DNA from 3 places in the Variovorax xiamenensis genome. Region 1 is predicted to be linked to each of the others. Evidence: predicted binding sites of a transcription regulator. Region 1 holds the regulator's gene; each other region holds the start of a gene.
What was found. The regulator sigma-54, encoded in region 1, starts transcription at its own class of promoters, with help from an activator protein. The targets are predictions, from matches to a motif close to TGGCANGNAANCTGCTTT.
Positions count from the first base shown of each region.

Region 2: the regulator sigma-54 is predicted to act here: its motif matches at 1,851-1,868, upstream of SFB74_RS12000 (nitrate- and nitrite sensing domain-containing protein).
Region 3: the regulator sigma-54 is predicted to act here: its motif matches at 1,384-1,401, upstream of SFB74_RS20805 (DUF2126 domain-containing protein).

Region 1 is NZ_CP139038.1:749,194-754,203, reverse strand. It holds gene SFB74_RS03285 (phospholipase D family protein) at 1-1,570, opposite strand, end outside; gene rpoN (RNA polymerase factor sigma-54) at 1,584-3,191, opposite strand; gene lptB (LPS export ABC transporter ATP-binding protein) at 3,213-4,007, opposite strand; gene lptA (lipopolysaccharide transport periplasmic protein LptA) at 4,004-4,720, opposite strand; gene SFB74_RS03265 (thiol:disulfide interchange protein DsbA/DsbL) at 4,874-5,010, opposite strand, start outside.
Region 2 is NZ_CP139038.1:2,703,614-2,708,623, forward strand. It holds gene SFB74_RS11995 (CmpA/NrtA family ABC transporter substrate-binding protein) at 1-179, opposite strand, end outside; gene SFB74_RS12000 (nitrate- and nitrite sensing domain-containing protein) at 555-1,820, opposite strand; gene tsaD (tRNA (adenosine(37)-N6)-threonylcarbamoyltransferase complex transferase subunit TsaD) at 1,942-2,988, shown strand; gene SFB74_RS12010 (alpha/beta fold hydrolase) at 2,939-3,682, opposite strand; gene SFB74_RS12015 (Hsp20/alpha crystallin family protein) at 3,873-4,244, opposite strand; gene SFB74_RS12020 (branched-chain amino acid ABC transporter substrate-binding protein) at 4,369-5,010, shown strand, end outside.
Region 3 is NZ_CP139038.1:4,568,045-4,573,054, forward strand. It holds gene SFB74_RS20800 (DNA internalization-related competence protein ComEC/Rec2) at 1-1,333, opposite strand, end outside; gene SFB74_RS20805 (DUF2126 domain-containing protein) at 1,475-5,010, shown strand, end outside.

The DNA of each region.
Region 1 (5,010 bases):
GTATCTCGAGCATGGTCCGGTCCCAGAAGCGGGAGTCGGGCTCCTCGCTCAGCACGGTGAGCTTGCCGGCGTCGTCGCTCACCCACTCGATGCGCGACTCGTTGCTGCCTTCGGCAAAGCGCAGCCTGTAGGCGCCCTGCTGCTTGAGCACGTCGATGAGCTTCAGCGCCTGCTGCGCCATCTCGGGGCTGCGGATGAAGAGGCCGATCTCGGTGTTGTGCGTTTCGGAGCGCGGGTCGAAATTCATCGAGCCGACGAAAAGAATGCGCTGGTCGATCACCGCCGACTTGGCATGCAGCCGGCCCACCGAGGTGCCGAAGAGGCCCAGCCGCACGCTGCTGCGCGTGCGCGTGGTGCTCAGCTCGTAGAGGTCGGCGCCCAGCTTCAGCATGTCGGGGCGGTAGCGGCGGTAGGCGGTGTGCACCAGCGGCTCGTCGGTGGCGGCCAGCGAGTTGGTGACCACGCTGATCTTCACGTTGCGCCCGCGGATCTCGCGCATCACCTCCAGCCCCGAGGCGCCGGGGATCAGGTAGGGCGAGACGATGGTCACCTCGGAGCGGGCGCGGCGCATCTGCTCGACCACGTTGTAGCGCACGCTGTCCACGTCGAGCAGCGGCACGCCGCCGTAGGAAGCTGTCTTGCCGATCACGCGCTCGGGCGAATCGGCATACGCCTCGGCGGTGGTCCAGATCAGGCCGAGCTTGCCGGCGTCGAGGTCTTCCGCCATCGGGCTGTAGCCGAGCAGGTCGTTGGGCGCGGGCTTCGGCGGCGGCGGCGTGGTGTCGGGGCCGGTGGCGAGCTCGAAGCGCTTCTGCAGCTCCTCGCGCGAGAGACTGCTGCCGGCCACCGACTGGATCGGCCGCACGTAGACGCTGTTCCAGTACTGGTCGAAGAGGCTGCCCAGGCGCGGGATGAGCGCGCCGGTGACGAAGGTGTCGAGGTCGATGAAGTTCTCGCCCGCGGTGCGCCTGAAGTACTGGTTGCCGATGTTGCGCCCGCCAGCCACCGCCATCGCGCCGTCGGCGATGAAGAGCTTGTTGTGCATGCGGCGATTGACGCGGCTGAAGTCGAAGAGCGAGGCGGTGAAGCGCTTCAGCAGGCTGCCGCGCCCGGCCGGAAAGGGGTTGAACAGCCGCAGCTCCACGTTGGGCGTGGCGGCGAGGCCGAGCAGCAGCTCGTCTTCGCCGGAGGTGTAGAGGTCGTCCATCAGCAGCCGCACGCGCACGCCGCGCTGGGCGGCGTCGCGCAGGGTGCGCAGCAGGTAGCGGCCGGTCTCGTCGTTCTCGATCTGGTAGTACTGCACGTCGAGCGTGCGCTGCGCGCGGCGGGCCAGCTGGATGCGGGTGTCGAAGGCGAAGTCGCCGCCGGGCATCAGGCGGAAACCGCTGAGGTCGGGGTCGGGCTGGGAAGCCAGCGCGATCTTGCCGAGCGCGGTGTCGGCCGAGACGGCCATGGCCTTGGTGGGTGTGCGCGGTGCCTCGTCGGGCAGCGTGGCGCAGCCTGCGAGCAGCAGCACCGCCACCATGGCGAAGACCCAATGCCCACAGCGCGACATCAGGCCTCGGTTCATCGGCGGTGTCTTTCTACAGGGCCTTGCGAAGATTGGCGGGCGCGATGCGCAGCGCCTCGCGGTACTTGGCGACGGTGCGGCGCGCGCACTCGATGCCCTGCTCCTTCAGCATCTCGGAGATCTGGCTGTCCGACAGCGGCTTCTTCACGCTCTCGGAGCCGACGAACTGCTTGATGAGCGCGCGCACCGCGGTGCTCGATGCGTTGCCGCCGGTCTCGGTGCCCAGCGCCGAGCCGAAGAAGTACTTGAGCTCGACCGTGCCGAAGGGCGTGGCCATGTACTTGGCGGTGGTCACGCGCGAGATGGTCGATTCGTGCAGGCCCAGCTCGTCGGCGATCTCGCGCAGCACCAGCGGACGCATGGCCAGCTCGCCGTGCACGAAGTAGCTCTTCTGCCGCTCGACGATGGCGTTGCTCACGCGCAGGATGGTGTCGAAGCGCTGCTGGATGTTCTTGATGAACCAGCGCGCCTCCTGCAGCCGCTGCGACAGCGCCTGGCTGCCCTCGCCCTTGTGCGACTTGAGCGCGCCGGCGTAGATGTCGTGCACGCGCAGGCGCGGCATGACCTCGGGGTTGAGCATGACGCGGAACTTCACGTTCGTGCCGCGCCCCGTCTTGGTGACGATCACGTCGGGAATGATGATGTTGCGCTCGACGTCGACGAAGCTGCGGCCCGGCTTGGGCTCCAGCCGCGCGATGACCTGCAGCGCCGAGCGCACCAGCTCCTCGTTGCTGCGGGTGAGCGTGGCAAGGCGCTTGAAGTCGCGGCGCGCGAGCAGCTCCATCGGCTGCTTGCAGATGGCGATGGCGGTCTTGCGGACCTGCTCTTCTTCCTCGGTCTCGTCGTCGCTGGCCATGGCGCGCAGCTGGATGCTCAGGCATTCGCCCAGGTCGCGCGCGCCGACACCGGCGGGCTCCAGGCTCTGCAGCAGGCCGAGCGCCACCTGGAAGTGGTGCACGAGGTCGTCGAACTGGTCGTTGTCGTCGCCGGCCAGGCCCGAGGCGAGCGCGGGCAGCGAGTCTTCGAGGTAGCCGTCGTCGTTGAGCGATTCGATGAGAAAGCGCAGCGCGGCGCTGTCGTTCTCGCTCAGCCGCAGGCTCAGCGCCTGGCGGTGCAGGAAGGACTGCAGCGACTCCTGGCTGCGCGCGAGCTCGGTGGCATCGGCGCGATCGTCGTCGCCGGCGTTGTTCTGGCGCGCCGGGGCGTCGCCGCCCCATTCGCTGTCGTCGGGCGCCATGTCGACGGTGCCATCGCCTTCCCAGTCGGGCTCGCGCTCGGCGATTTCGGCGGCGGGGCCGTCGGAGTCGGCGGCCGCGGTGGAGCTGGTTTCGGAAGAGGTCGTGGCGGCCGGGCCGGGCGCCGTGGGCGCGAAGTCGCTTTCGCCGCCCTCGCCACCGTCACCGCCGTCGTCGCGCGGGATCGGAGCGTCCGCCGTCTCGAGCCCGAATTCCTCGCGCACGGCTTCCTCGGCGGTGCGCTCGAGAAAGGGGTTCTCGTCGAGCATCTGCTCCACCTCCTGGCTCAGCTCGAGCGTGGAGAGTTGGAGCAGCCTGATCGACTGCTGCAGCTGCGGCGTGAGTGCCAGATGCTGCGAAACGCGAAGGGACAGCCCTTGCTTCATGGTGGAAACCGCCCCCGCCCCTTACATGCGGAAGTGCTCGCCCAGGTACACCCTGCGTACCTCGGCGTTGTCGACGATCTCCGAAGGCGTGCCTTGTGCCAGCACGTGCCCGTCGCTGATGATGAAGGCGTGGTCGCAGATGCCCAGCGTCTCGCGCACGTTGTGGTCGGTGATGAGCACGCCGATGCCGCGCTCCTTCAGGAAGCTGATGATCCGCTGGATCTCGATCACCGCGATGGGGTCGATGCCGGCGAAGGGCTCGTCCAGCAGGATGAAGCGCGGCTGCGTGGCCAGCGCGCGCGCGATCTCGACGCGGCGGCGCTCGCCGCCCGACAGCGCCAGCGCAGGCGAATCGCGCAGGTGGTCGACGCGCAGGTCGGCCAGCAGGTCGGTCAGGCGCTCCTCGATGTGCTCCTTCGACAGGGCCACCATCTTGCCGTTCGCGTCGGGCTCGCTCTGGAGCTCGAGCACGGCGCGCACGTTTTCCTCGACCGTGAGCTTGCGGAAGATCGAGGCTTCCTGCGGCAGGTAGCTCAGGCCCATGCGGGCGCGGCGGTGGATCGGCATGTGGGCGATCGGCTCGCCGTCGATGGTGATGTCGCCGGCGTCGGCGCGCACCAGGCCCACGATCATGTAGAACGAGGTGGTCTTGCCGGCGCCGTTCGGCCCGAGCAGCCCGACGACTTCGCCCTTCTGCACGTCGAGCGAGACGTCCTTGACGACCGTGCGGCTGCCGTAGCTCTTCTTCAGGCCGCGCGCGACCAGGCGGCTGCCCGGTGCGCCGTTGGCGTCCTGCGTTCCTGCGGATTCGATCACTTGCGCGTGTCTCCCTGGTCACTGCCGAGCGTGGTGCTCTGGCGCAGGCCCTTGCCGGGCGCCGGGGTGGGAGCCGGCGGCGGTGCCTTCGCACCGGCCGGGGCCGAGGCGCCGGCAGCCGGGGCGGTGGCGGCCTTGGGGGTGAGGATGGTCCTGACGCGTCCGCCCGGGGCCGAGGCGTTCACGGCGGTGTTCGGCGGCACGGTGGAACCGTTGACGGTGTAGGTGTCATTGCTCTGGTCGTAGACGATCAGCGCGCCCTGGCTCTCGTCGTTCGGGGTGGCGCCCAGCAGCCGGCGCATGGTCGCGTTGCGGATGAACTTGACGTTGTCGGCGCGGCTGTCGTACTCGATGACTTCCGACTCGCCCTCGATCCACTCGTCGGGCGCATTGCGCTTCTGCTTGTAGTAGGCCCGCTTGCCCGGTGCCGCGGTGACCACGCCGTACTGGTAGCCCTCGGCGTCCTGGCGCACATCCAGCCGCGCGCCGCGGATGATGATCGTGCCCTTTGTCACCAAAACGTTGCCGGTGAACACGCTGGTCTGCTTCAGGTCGTCGTAGCGCATCGAGTCCGACTCGATGTTCATCGGCTTGGAGCGGTCGGCGGTCTCGGCCACGGCTCCCGAGGCCAGGCCTGCCAGCAGCAGCGCGCCGGCGGCCAGGCGGCCGATGCGACGCAGGAAGGGGGTGGTGGGGTAGGAGTGCAATGTCATAGAGGCACGAAACTTGCTGAGCATTGTATGCGGCTGAGTGCTTCTGCCCCGCACGCACAGATGAAAAAGCCCGCCGAAGCGGGCTTGACTTTCCTTCTGGCTTTCTACCAGAAACACCGCGCAACAGCGCGGCACGGCTCGGGTTTTCCGGGCTCAGCCCTTCTTCGCCTCGCCGATCAGATAGTTCACGACCTGAAGTACTTTGGTCATGTTGCCGGCGGTCTCGCCATCCACGTACCAGCGCCCGGCCACGGCCATCGCCGGCACGCCGGCCACCTTGTAGGCATCGG
Region 2 (5,010 bases), 2.0 Mb from region 1:
ACCACGCTGGCGCAGTCGGTCAGCGGGATAAAGCCGATCTTCACTTCTTCCTTCTCGGGCTTGTCCGAGCCCTGGGCCCAGACGGCCGCGCGCAGGGCGGGATCGATGCCCACGGCGCCGATGGCTGCGGCTTGCAGGACGCGGCGTCGGCTGAGGCGGGTTTTGAGCAGGTCGGTCATGGGGCGGGGCTCCGGTTGAAGACGAACAAACGACAAGGAAGAAAGACAAAAACGAAAAGGCGTCCGCACCACGCACGGGCTGCTCGAAAACGAGCCCTTGCGGGATGGGGACGCCTTTGTCCGGTTCGGTGGGGAGACACCCGCCGTTGGGTGCCGCCCTGCCTGAAGGCCTTTGGGGGCCTGCGAAACTTTCGCTTGCAAGCGGTGTGCCAGCCTTTGCAGGCAGGGCCTGCTATCAGGAAAGTAGCTGCATGCGGCGGGCCGTCGCGGGTGAAGCTCCAATCGGGCCGATCGGACCGATCAGGCCGACTGCAGGAGATGGCACGGTTGTTGTGCAGTGCACCAAGTTGAACGGCCGTGCCCGCCGCGGCTGCCTCAGCGCGGCGGTGCGCGATCGAGCATGGGCAGGTAGTCGGCCATCGCGAGCATCGACTCGGCCACGTCCACCAGCCTGCGCTTCTGGTTCATGGCGGTCTGGCGCAGCATCTTGTGGGCTTCTTCCTCGCTGAGGCGGCGGTGCGCCATCAGCAGGCCCTTGGCGCGCTCGACGATCTTGCGTTCGTTGAGCGAGGCGCGCACGGTCTCGAGCTCGTCGCTCATGGCCTGCAGCCGCTGCGACTGCTCCCGGACCATGTCGAGCACCGAGCGCTCCAGGTGGCGCCCGAACTGGGCGGGCGCGGCTGCCTGCGCGTCGGCGTCGTCGAAGAAGAGGGCGCCGGCCTGCGGCGTGAGCGTGTCGAGCAGCCGGCGGTATTCGCGCAGCTCGCTGCGCGCCTGCGCGGTCTTGTGCTCGCAGAGCGCGCGCAGGTCGGCGGCCAGGCGGTCCTCGACGGTCTTCATGGCGTCGATGCGGCGGGTGCAGCAGTCGAACCAGTCCTGGCTCAGCGGCACGTCGGCCGGCGCCGCGATGCCGCCGCGCCGGCGGATGCGCTCGAGCTCGGCGACGTCCGCATCGGGCTGGCTGTCGCGCCAGAGCGCGAGCACCGCCTCGCCCGAAAAGTCGGTGAACACCTGGAAGCAGCGCTCCTGCGATTCGATCAGGTGCAGCCACTGCAGGCGCTGCGCCTCGTCGCTGCGGCCCAGCGCGAGCGCGGCGGCGCCGAATGCGCGCTCCTGGCCTGCGAACTCCTTGCCCTGCATGAAGTTGAACATCGCGACCAGCAGGCGCGAGATCTCGGGGTCGGTGGCGCCGTCGGCCGCTTCGAACACCACCGAGAGCAGCCCTGCGACCAGCTTGGCGAAGGCGGCGGTGGACTGGGCCGGCTTCAGCTCCTGCGCATCGATGCGGCGGCGCAGGGCGGGCAGGGCATCGAGGCCCGGAAGCACCCAGGCGATGCGGCTGAAGAGGCGCGCGTTGTTGCCGGCGTCGGCGCCGCGGTGGTAGTTGTCGGCCTCGAGCTGGTCGAAACCGGCGCGCACCTCCTGCTCGAGCACCATGCATTCGGCGATCTGCGGGCAGCGCTGTTCGGCGAAACGGCCGCCGCGCGAGGTGAGGAACATGTTCGACATGCCGCGCTCGCGCTGCAGCGCGTGGACCAGCCGGCCGATCAGGCCCACCAGCTCGCTCGTGCGGGCGAGCCGGTCCAGCTCGTCGATTTCGCAGCGGCGGGCGGCGATGAGGAAGCTCAGTCCGGATTTCATGGCGTGGGGCGCGGGGCTCTGTGTCCGGTCACTGCAACATCCGTGCCTCAAGGAGGCGGAACGCGGCACCGTTTGCCCCTTCCCGGGCGCCGGCCGGGAGGTGCCGCCTACACTCGGCGGCATGCTCTTGTTGGGAATCGAATCATCCTGCGATGAAACCGGCGTGGCGCTGGTCGAGTCGCAAGGCGACGCGCTGCCGGTGCTGCGTTCGCACGCGTTGCACAGCCAGATCGCCATGCACCAGGCCTACGGCGGCGTGGTGCCCGAACTGGCCAGCCGCGACCACATCCGCCGCGTGCTGCCGCTGACCGAGACGGTCATGGCCGAAGCCGGCCGTTCGCTGGACGAGATCGACGTGGTGGCCTACACGCGCGGGCCGGGCCTGGCGGGCGCACTGCTGGTGGGCGCGGGCGTGGCCTGCGCGCTGGGCGTGGCGCTGGGCAAGCCGGTGCTGGGGGTGCATCACCTCGAAGGGCATCTGCTGTCGCCGTTCCTGAGCGCCGATCCGCCGGAGTTTCCGTTCGTCGCGCTGCTGGTGTCGGGCGGCCACACGCAGCTGATGCGGGTGGATGGCGTGGGGCGCTACGAGCTGCTCGGCGAGACCATCGACGACGCGGCCGGCGAGGCCTTCGACAAGAGCGCCAAGCTCATGGGGCTTCCGTACCCAGGCGGCCCATGGCTCGCGAAGCTGGCGGAAGGCGGCGATGCCGCGGCCTTCAAGCTGCCGCGGCCGCTGCTGCACAGCGGCGATCTCGACTTCTCCTTTGCCGGCCTGAAGACGGCCGTGCTCACGCAGGCCAAGAAGCTGGGCGACGAACTCGAGGCCCGCAAGGCGGATCTGGCTGCATCCACGCAGGCGGCCATCGTCGAGGTGCTGCTGAAGAAATCGCTCTCGGCGCTCGACCAGACCGGGCTCAAGCGGCTGGTGGTGGCGGGCGGCGTGGGGGCCAACAGGAGCCTGCGCGAGCAGCTGAATGCCGCGTGCGCGAAGCGCAAGGTGCGGGTGCACTACCCCGAGCTGCACCTGTGCACCGACAACGGCGCCATGATCGCCATGGCCGCCGCGATGCGCCTGCAGTCGGGGCTGTCGCAGGCAAGCGAGCGCTATGCCTTCGACGTCAGGCCGCGATGGCCCATGGCTTCGCTGTCGCTACCTGAGACTGCGTAATCGTTTGCTTCGACGACCGGCCGACGGCCGGCAGCGGCAACACGTCCAGCACATTGCGCCATAGCTGGCGCCATTGCGGCCAGTCGTGGCCGCCCTCGATCGTGAAGACCTGCTCCGGCGGCAGGGCGTCGGCCAGCAGCTTGTGGTTGCTGGCGAAGCGGTCGTCCAGCCCGAAGCCCAGGTACAGCCGCGGCAGGTTCTTCGACGGCTTGGCCGACAGGTACTGCTGGAAGAAGGGCCAGAGCTTGCGGTCCGGCTCTTCGTCGGGCTGCGGTCCGGTGGGCGCCTGCCAGGTGCGCAGGCCGCCGGCCTTCTTGATTTCCGCGCCGAGCACCCGGCGCCCGAGGTAGGGCGCGAGCGCCACGATGCCGTCCACCGAACCCGGCCGCGCCAGTTCGTGGATCAGCGCGCCGAAGCCGCCGATGGAAATGCCCACGAGCCAGATCGACTTGTAGCCCTTGGCGCGCTGCGGCTCGATGACCTCGGTGTGCAGGCGGTCGCTGAGGGTCTGCTCGTAGTAGTAGGAGACGTCCGCGTCCACCAGCAGTGCGTCGGCCGCCAGGTGGCGTTCGCGCACGGCGGCGATGAATCCTTCGCGCTCGAACTCGTCGGGCTTGAGGTACGCGCCTGGCAGGAACACCAGGAGCGTGTCGGATTGTTCGTCGGGATTTGCGGGCTGGAGATGTGTATTCATGGTGCCTTGAGGGGGCACCCGAACCGCACCGTCGGGAAATCAGTGCGTTTACAAGACGCCCACGAAGAAGAAAGTTCTAAAAAAACGTCACATGATGTGACGTTAATCCAGCGCTATTGTGAATAAGGTGCTCGTTTAATGTCAAAAACGGGGTCTTACTAACATTTTCCTCTTGTGGGCATAGGGCCGATTAGTTGATTTGCAACTGGGTGGCCTGGCTCACCGGCACCAGCTTGCCGAGCTTCAGCGTGAGCACGCCGTTCTCGAGCTTCGCTTCGCTGGCGGCCACGTCGATGTCCTGCGGCAGCTCATAGGCGGCCTTGAACTGGCGCTTGGCTTCGGCCTTGCTCTCGATGCGCAGCACGGCGCCTTCGATGCTGATCGCGAGGTCTTCACGAGCGAAGCCCGGCACGTCGAGCGAGAGGGTCCAGCTCTTTTCGTCCTGCTCCACGAGCGGCGAGCGGCGGGTGCCTGCGAAGGCCTCCGCGGCGAAGCGCTCGAATGCGCGGTCATAGGCACGGGGTGCGAAGCGGGCGGTGCGAAGGGTAGGGGCGAAAAACATGGTGAAGAACTCCTGAATGAACACAATGGGGACAAGGAATGTGTGTCCCTTACACTGCGCGGCCGTTCCATCGTGAGTGCCGCTTGAGACCTCATCTAGGCGCAGCGGCACGCGTTTCAAGACAATGAATCCCCCCTTTAATTTGCGTCGCGAGGCCTTGAAATTCGCGGCGCTGGCGCTATGCGCGAGGCCCTTCGCGGCGCTTGCGCAGACGCCTCCTACGCCCATTCGCCTTGCCCTCATCGAAAGCATGAGCGGGCCCTTCGCCAACACCGGCGAGGCCGTGTTCCGCAACCTGCTGTGGGCGGTGGAGCGCGTGAATGCGCGTGGCGGCGTCAAGCTGCCTGGTGTTCCCGGAGGCGCGCGGCCCCTGCAGCTCGACCGCTACGACAGCAAGGGACAGAACGAGGAAGCGCTTTCCGCGCTGCGCGCCGCGCTGGACGACGGCGCGCGCATCGTGCTGCAGGGCAACTCTTCGGCCACCGCGGCGGCGCTGATCGACGCCATCGACAAGAACAACGAGCGGGAGCCGTCGCGGCGCGCGATCTTCCTCAACTACGCGGCGGTCGACCCGGCGCTCACCAACGAGCGCTGCAGCTTCTGGCACTTCCGCTTCGACGCGCATGCCGACATGCGCATGGCCGCGCTGATGGACGTGATGAAGGACGACACGGCGCTCAAGCGCGTCTACCTGATCGGTCAGGACTACAGCTTCGGCCAGGCCGTGCTGCGCGAGGCGCGCCGGCAGCTCGGCGCGCAGCGGCCC
Region 3 (5,010 bases), 3.4 Mb from region 1:
GGCCGATCAGCGACACCTGCTGGAACAGCAGCAGGCTCAGCGGCGTGATCGCCAGCGTGATGGTCCATTGCTCGCGGAAGAAGCGCAGCAGGCGAAAGGCCGCGCCGCCCTGCTGCTCGCCCGGCGCCGCGGCGTCGCTCGCGAAGAGCACGCCCACCGCCACGAAGCTCAGCCAGAAGCCCGCCTGCATCGGGGCCCACGGATCGAGCGCCACCACCACGGCCGCCGTCAGCAGCCACACGTTCGGCCAGGGCCAGCGCCGTCCGGAGAGGCGCAGCAAAGCGACCGTCGCCAGCATCCAGACCGTGCGCTGCGAAGGCACGCCCCAGCCGCTGAAAAGCGCATAGAGCGTGGCCAGCAGCACGCCGCCGACCAGCGCCGCCTGCTGCGCGGGCAGCCACAGCATCAACCGCGTGCTTCGTCTCCAGAGCAGGCCAACGACATGCGCGGCGAGCCACGCGAACATCGTGACGTGCAGGCCCGAGATCGACATCAGGTGCGCCACGCCCGTGGCACGGAACACGTCCCAGCCTGCCCGGTCGATGGCGTTCTGGTCGCCGGTGACCAGGGCGGCGATCACGCCCGCCTGCGCGCGATCGGGCACGCGCTCGAAGACGGCATCGCGCACCGATTCACGGGCGCGCTCGATGGGGTGCCGCCAGGTGGTGCCGAGCAGCACGGGCGCAGTGTCGCGCGCGCCGGTTCGCACATGGCCGCTGGCCTGCAGGCCCTGTTCCCACATCCAGAGTTCGCTGTCGAAACCGTGGGGGTTGCGGCTGCCATGTGGCGCCTTGAGACGCACCGCAAGGCTCCAACGCTCGCCCGCATGCGGGGACGCGCCGGCAACGACGGCCGGCGGCGTGCGGCTCCAGAGGCTGGAGCCCTCCGCATACCAGCCGAGCGCGATGCGATCGGGTACGGCGGGCCGGCCCGGCAGGTCCGGGTCGGTCCATTGCGCGGATTCGACATCCAGGGTGAAGCGCGTGCCGGCCTCGTTGCGCTGGGGCATCTCCGACACGACGCCCGTGACGCGCAGGTCGAGCCCTTCGAGCGCCGGATCGAGCGCGCCTTTCGCATAGACCACCGCGCGCCATCCCGCGAGCCCCGCGCCGGCCATCGCTGCGCACACCAGGGCGATCAGCAGGAGCGTCCTGCCGGGCATGCGCCGCCACCACATGCCGGCCATGCCGATGCCCAGCAAGCCGGCATAGGCCCACGCCGGCCAGAGCATCGGCTGCTGCAGTTGCAGGGCGGCGCCCAGCAGCGAACCACCCAATGCGGCGAACGCTCCGGCGCCGCCCACGGCCCGCTCGGACGCACGAAACCGCGTCATCGGACAACTCCCGAATCCATGATGCAAACCCTCCCCAAACTCGCGCTCAGTGGCGCGTTAATTGCTAAGCATCTCGGCTAGTATGCGTCTCACCAGAGACATCTTCTCGATGCAATCTGCCAGCACTGCACACAAAAACGCATGTCAATTCACGCCGCGCTCCACCACGTCACCCACTACAAGTACGACCGCCTGGTGCAGCTGGGCCCGCAGGTCGTGCGCCTGCGGCCCGCGCCGCATTGCCGCAGCAACGTCATCTCCTACTCGCTGCGGGTCGAGCCAGCCGAACACTTCGTCAACTGGATGCAGGACCCGTTCGCCAACTACCAGGCGCGGCTCGTGTTTCCCGAGAAGACGCGCGAGTTCAAGGTCACGGTCGACCTCGTGGTCGAGATGGCGGTCTACAACCCCTTCGACTTCTTCCTCGAGCCCCAGGCGGAGAACTTCCCGTTCAAGTACAAGCCCTCGCAGGCCGAGGAGCTCGCCCCCTACCTCGTGGCCGACCCGGTCACGCCGCTGCTGCAGGCCTACCTCGACAAGATCGACCACAAGGAGCAGCGCACCATCGACTTCCTGGTCGGCATCAACCAGCAGGTCCAGAAGGACGTCAACTACCTGATCCGCATGGAGCCCGGCGTGCAGACGCCGGAAGAAACGCTGGCCAACGGCAGCGGCTCCTGCCGCGACTCGGGCTGGCTGCTGGTGCAGTTGCTGCGCCACTGCGGGCTGGCCGCGCGCTTCGTCTCGGGCTACCTGATCCAGCTCACGCCCGACGTGAAAGCGCTCGACGGCCCAAGCGGCACCACGGTCGACTTCACCGACCTGCACGCCTGGTGCGAGGTGTTCCTGCCCGGCGCCGGATGGATCGGCCTCGACGCCACCTCGGGCCTGCTGGCAGGCGAGGGCCACATCCCGCTGGCCTGCACGCCGACGCCTTCGAGCGCCGCGCCCATCGAGGGCGGTGTCGACGAATCCGAGGTCGAGTTCGGCCACGACATGAAGGTCACGCGCATCTACGAGTCGCCGCGCGTGACCAAGCCCTACACCGAAGACCAGTGGGCCGAGGTGCTGGCGCTGGGCGAAGCGGTCGATGCGCGCCTGAAGGCCGGCGACGTGCGCCTGACCATGGGCGGCGAGCCCACCTACGTGGCCACCACCGACCGCGACGCGCCCGAGTGGAACACCGACGCGCTCGGCCCCACCAAGCGCGGCTACGCCACCGAACTCGTGCACAAGCTGCGCGCCGAATACGGCAAGGGCGGCTTTCTGCACTTCGGCCAGGGCAAGTGGTATCCGGGCGAGCAGCTGCCGCGCTGGGCGCTGTCGATCTTCTGGCGCGCCGACGGCCAGCCGCTGTGGCACGACCCCGACCTGTTCGCCGACGAGCGCTTTCCCACGCACTACACGAGCGAGGACGCGCGCCGCTTCACGAACCTGCTCGCGCACAAGCTGGGCCTCACCGAGCGCTACATCCAGCCGGGCTACGAGGACATCTACTACTACCTCTGGCGCGAACGCCGCCTGCCGGTCAACGTCGATCCCTTCGACTCGAAGCTCGACGACGAGCTCGAGCGCGTGCGCCTGCGCCGCGTGTTCACGCAGAAGCTCGACGCGGTGATCGGCTACATGCTGCCCATCGAGCCCGGCAACGCGACCGGAGACGCTCCCGCGCTCTCGGGCCCGGCCTGGAAGACCGGCCCCTGGTTCCTGCGCGACGACCGGCTCTACCTGATCCCGGGCGACTCGCCCATGGGCTACCGCCTGCCGCTCGACTCGCAGCCGTGGGCCAGCAAGGGTGACTACCCCTACATGATCGAGCGCGACCCGAACGCGCCGCGCGGCGCGCTGCCGAGCGGAGCCGACTATCGCGCGCGCTACGCCGTTGGCACGGGCGGCGCGAGCAGCACGGGTGAAGCGGGCGGCGCAGGGGCCGACCTCGGTTCCGTGCCCTATGCCTTCGGCACGCCGCCGGTCGTGCCCTCCTCGCTGCGCATGCAGACGCCGGGCGCCGCGAGCGACGGCGAAGGCGACGGCGCGGACGACAACGACTCCACCGGCTCCACCACCACCCGCCAGCCCCTGCGCGGCGAATCGGCCCACTGGATCACCCGCACCGCGCTGTGCGTCGAAGTGCGCGACCCGCGCCGCGCCAACGGCCCCGCAGCCGAGAAGAAGGGCAACGCCTCGGGCGTGCTCTACGTCTTCATGCCGCCGCTGGCCCGCCTGGAGGACTATCTCGACCTCGTCGCGGCCGTGGAAGCCACCGCGCGCGACCTGGGCGTGCGCATCGTGATGGAAGGCTATCCGCCGCCGCGCGACCCGCGCCTGAAGCTGCTGCAGGTCACGCCCGACCCGGGCGTGATCGAGGTCAACATCCATCCCGCGCACAACTGGAAGGAACTGGTCGACCACACCGAGTTCCTCTACAACGCCGCGTTCGAAACCCGCCTGTCGGCCGAGAAGTTCATGACCGACGGACGCCACACCGGCACCGGCGGCGGCAACCACTTCGTGATGGGCGGCGCCACGCCCGCCGACAGCCCCTTCCTGCGCCGGCCCGAGCTGCTGGCCAGCCTGCTGCTGTACTGGCACAACCATCCGTCGCTGAGCTACCTGTTCTCGGGCATGTTCATCGGCCCCACGAGCCAGGCGCCGCGCGTGGACGAGGCACGCAACGACCAGGTCTACGAACTGGAAATCGCGCTCAAGGAAATCGCGAAGAACCGCGAGATCTACGGCCAGAACATGCCCGCATGGCTGGTCGACCGCACGCTGCGCAACATCCTGATCGACGTCACGGGCAACACGCACCGCAGCGAGTTCTGCATCGACAAGCTCTACTCGCCCGACTCCAGTACCGGCCGCCTCGGCCTGCTGGAGCTGCGCGCCTTCGAGATGCCGCCGCATGCGCGCATGAGCATCGCGCAGCAGTTGCTCATCCGCGCGCTGGTGGCCCGCTTCTGGGACGAGCCCTACAAGGCGCCCGTCACCCGCTGGGGCACCGAGCTGCACGACCGCTTCCTGCTGCCGACCTTCGTGAAGATGGACTTCGACGACGTCATCAGCGAGATGCGCCAGGCCGGCTTCGCTTTCGACCCCGACTGGTTCGCGCCGCACTTCGAGTTCCGCTTCCCGCTGGTGGGCCAGGTGCAGGCGATGGGCGTGGAGCTCTCGCTGCGCAACGCCCTCGAGCCCTGGCACGTGATGGGCGAGGAAGGCGCGATCGGCGGCACGGTGCGCTATGTCGATTCGTCGCTGGAGCGCATCGAGGTGCGCGTGACCGGCCTGAACGAAAGCCGCCACGTCGTCACCGTCAACGGCAAGGTGCTGCCGCTGCAGCCCACCGGCGTGGCCGGCGAGTTCGTGGCGGGCGTGCGCTACAAGGCCTGGAACCCGCCTTCGTCGCTGCACCCGAGCATCAAGGCCCACGCGCCGCTGACCTTCGACCTCGTCGACACCTGGATGAAGCGTTCGCTGGGCGGCTGCCAGTACTTCGTGGCCCACCCGGGCGGGCGCAACTACGACACCTTCCCGGTCAACGCCTACGAGGCCGAGAGCCGCCGCCATTCGCGCTTCACCCGCACCGGCCACACGCCCGGGCTGCTGCGCACGCCTCCCGCGACCATCGAGCTGCCGGGCAGCCGCGAATTCCCGTTCACGCTCGATCTGCGGCGCTG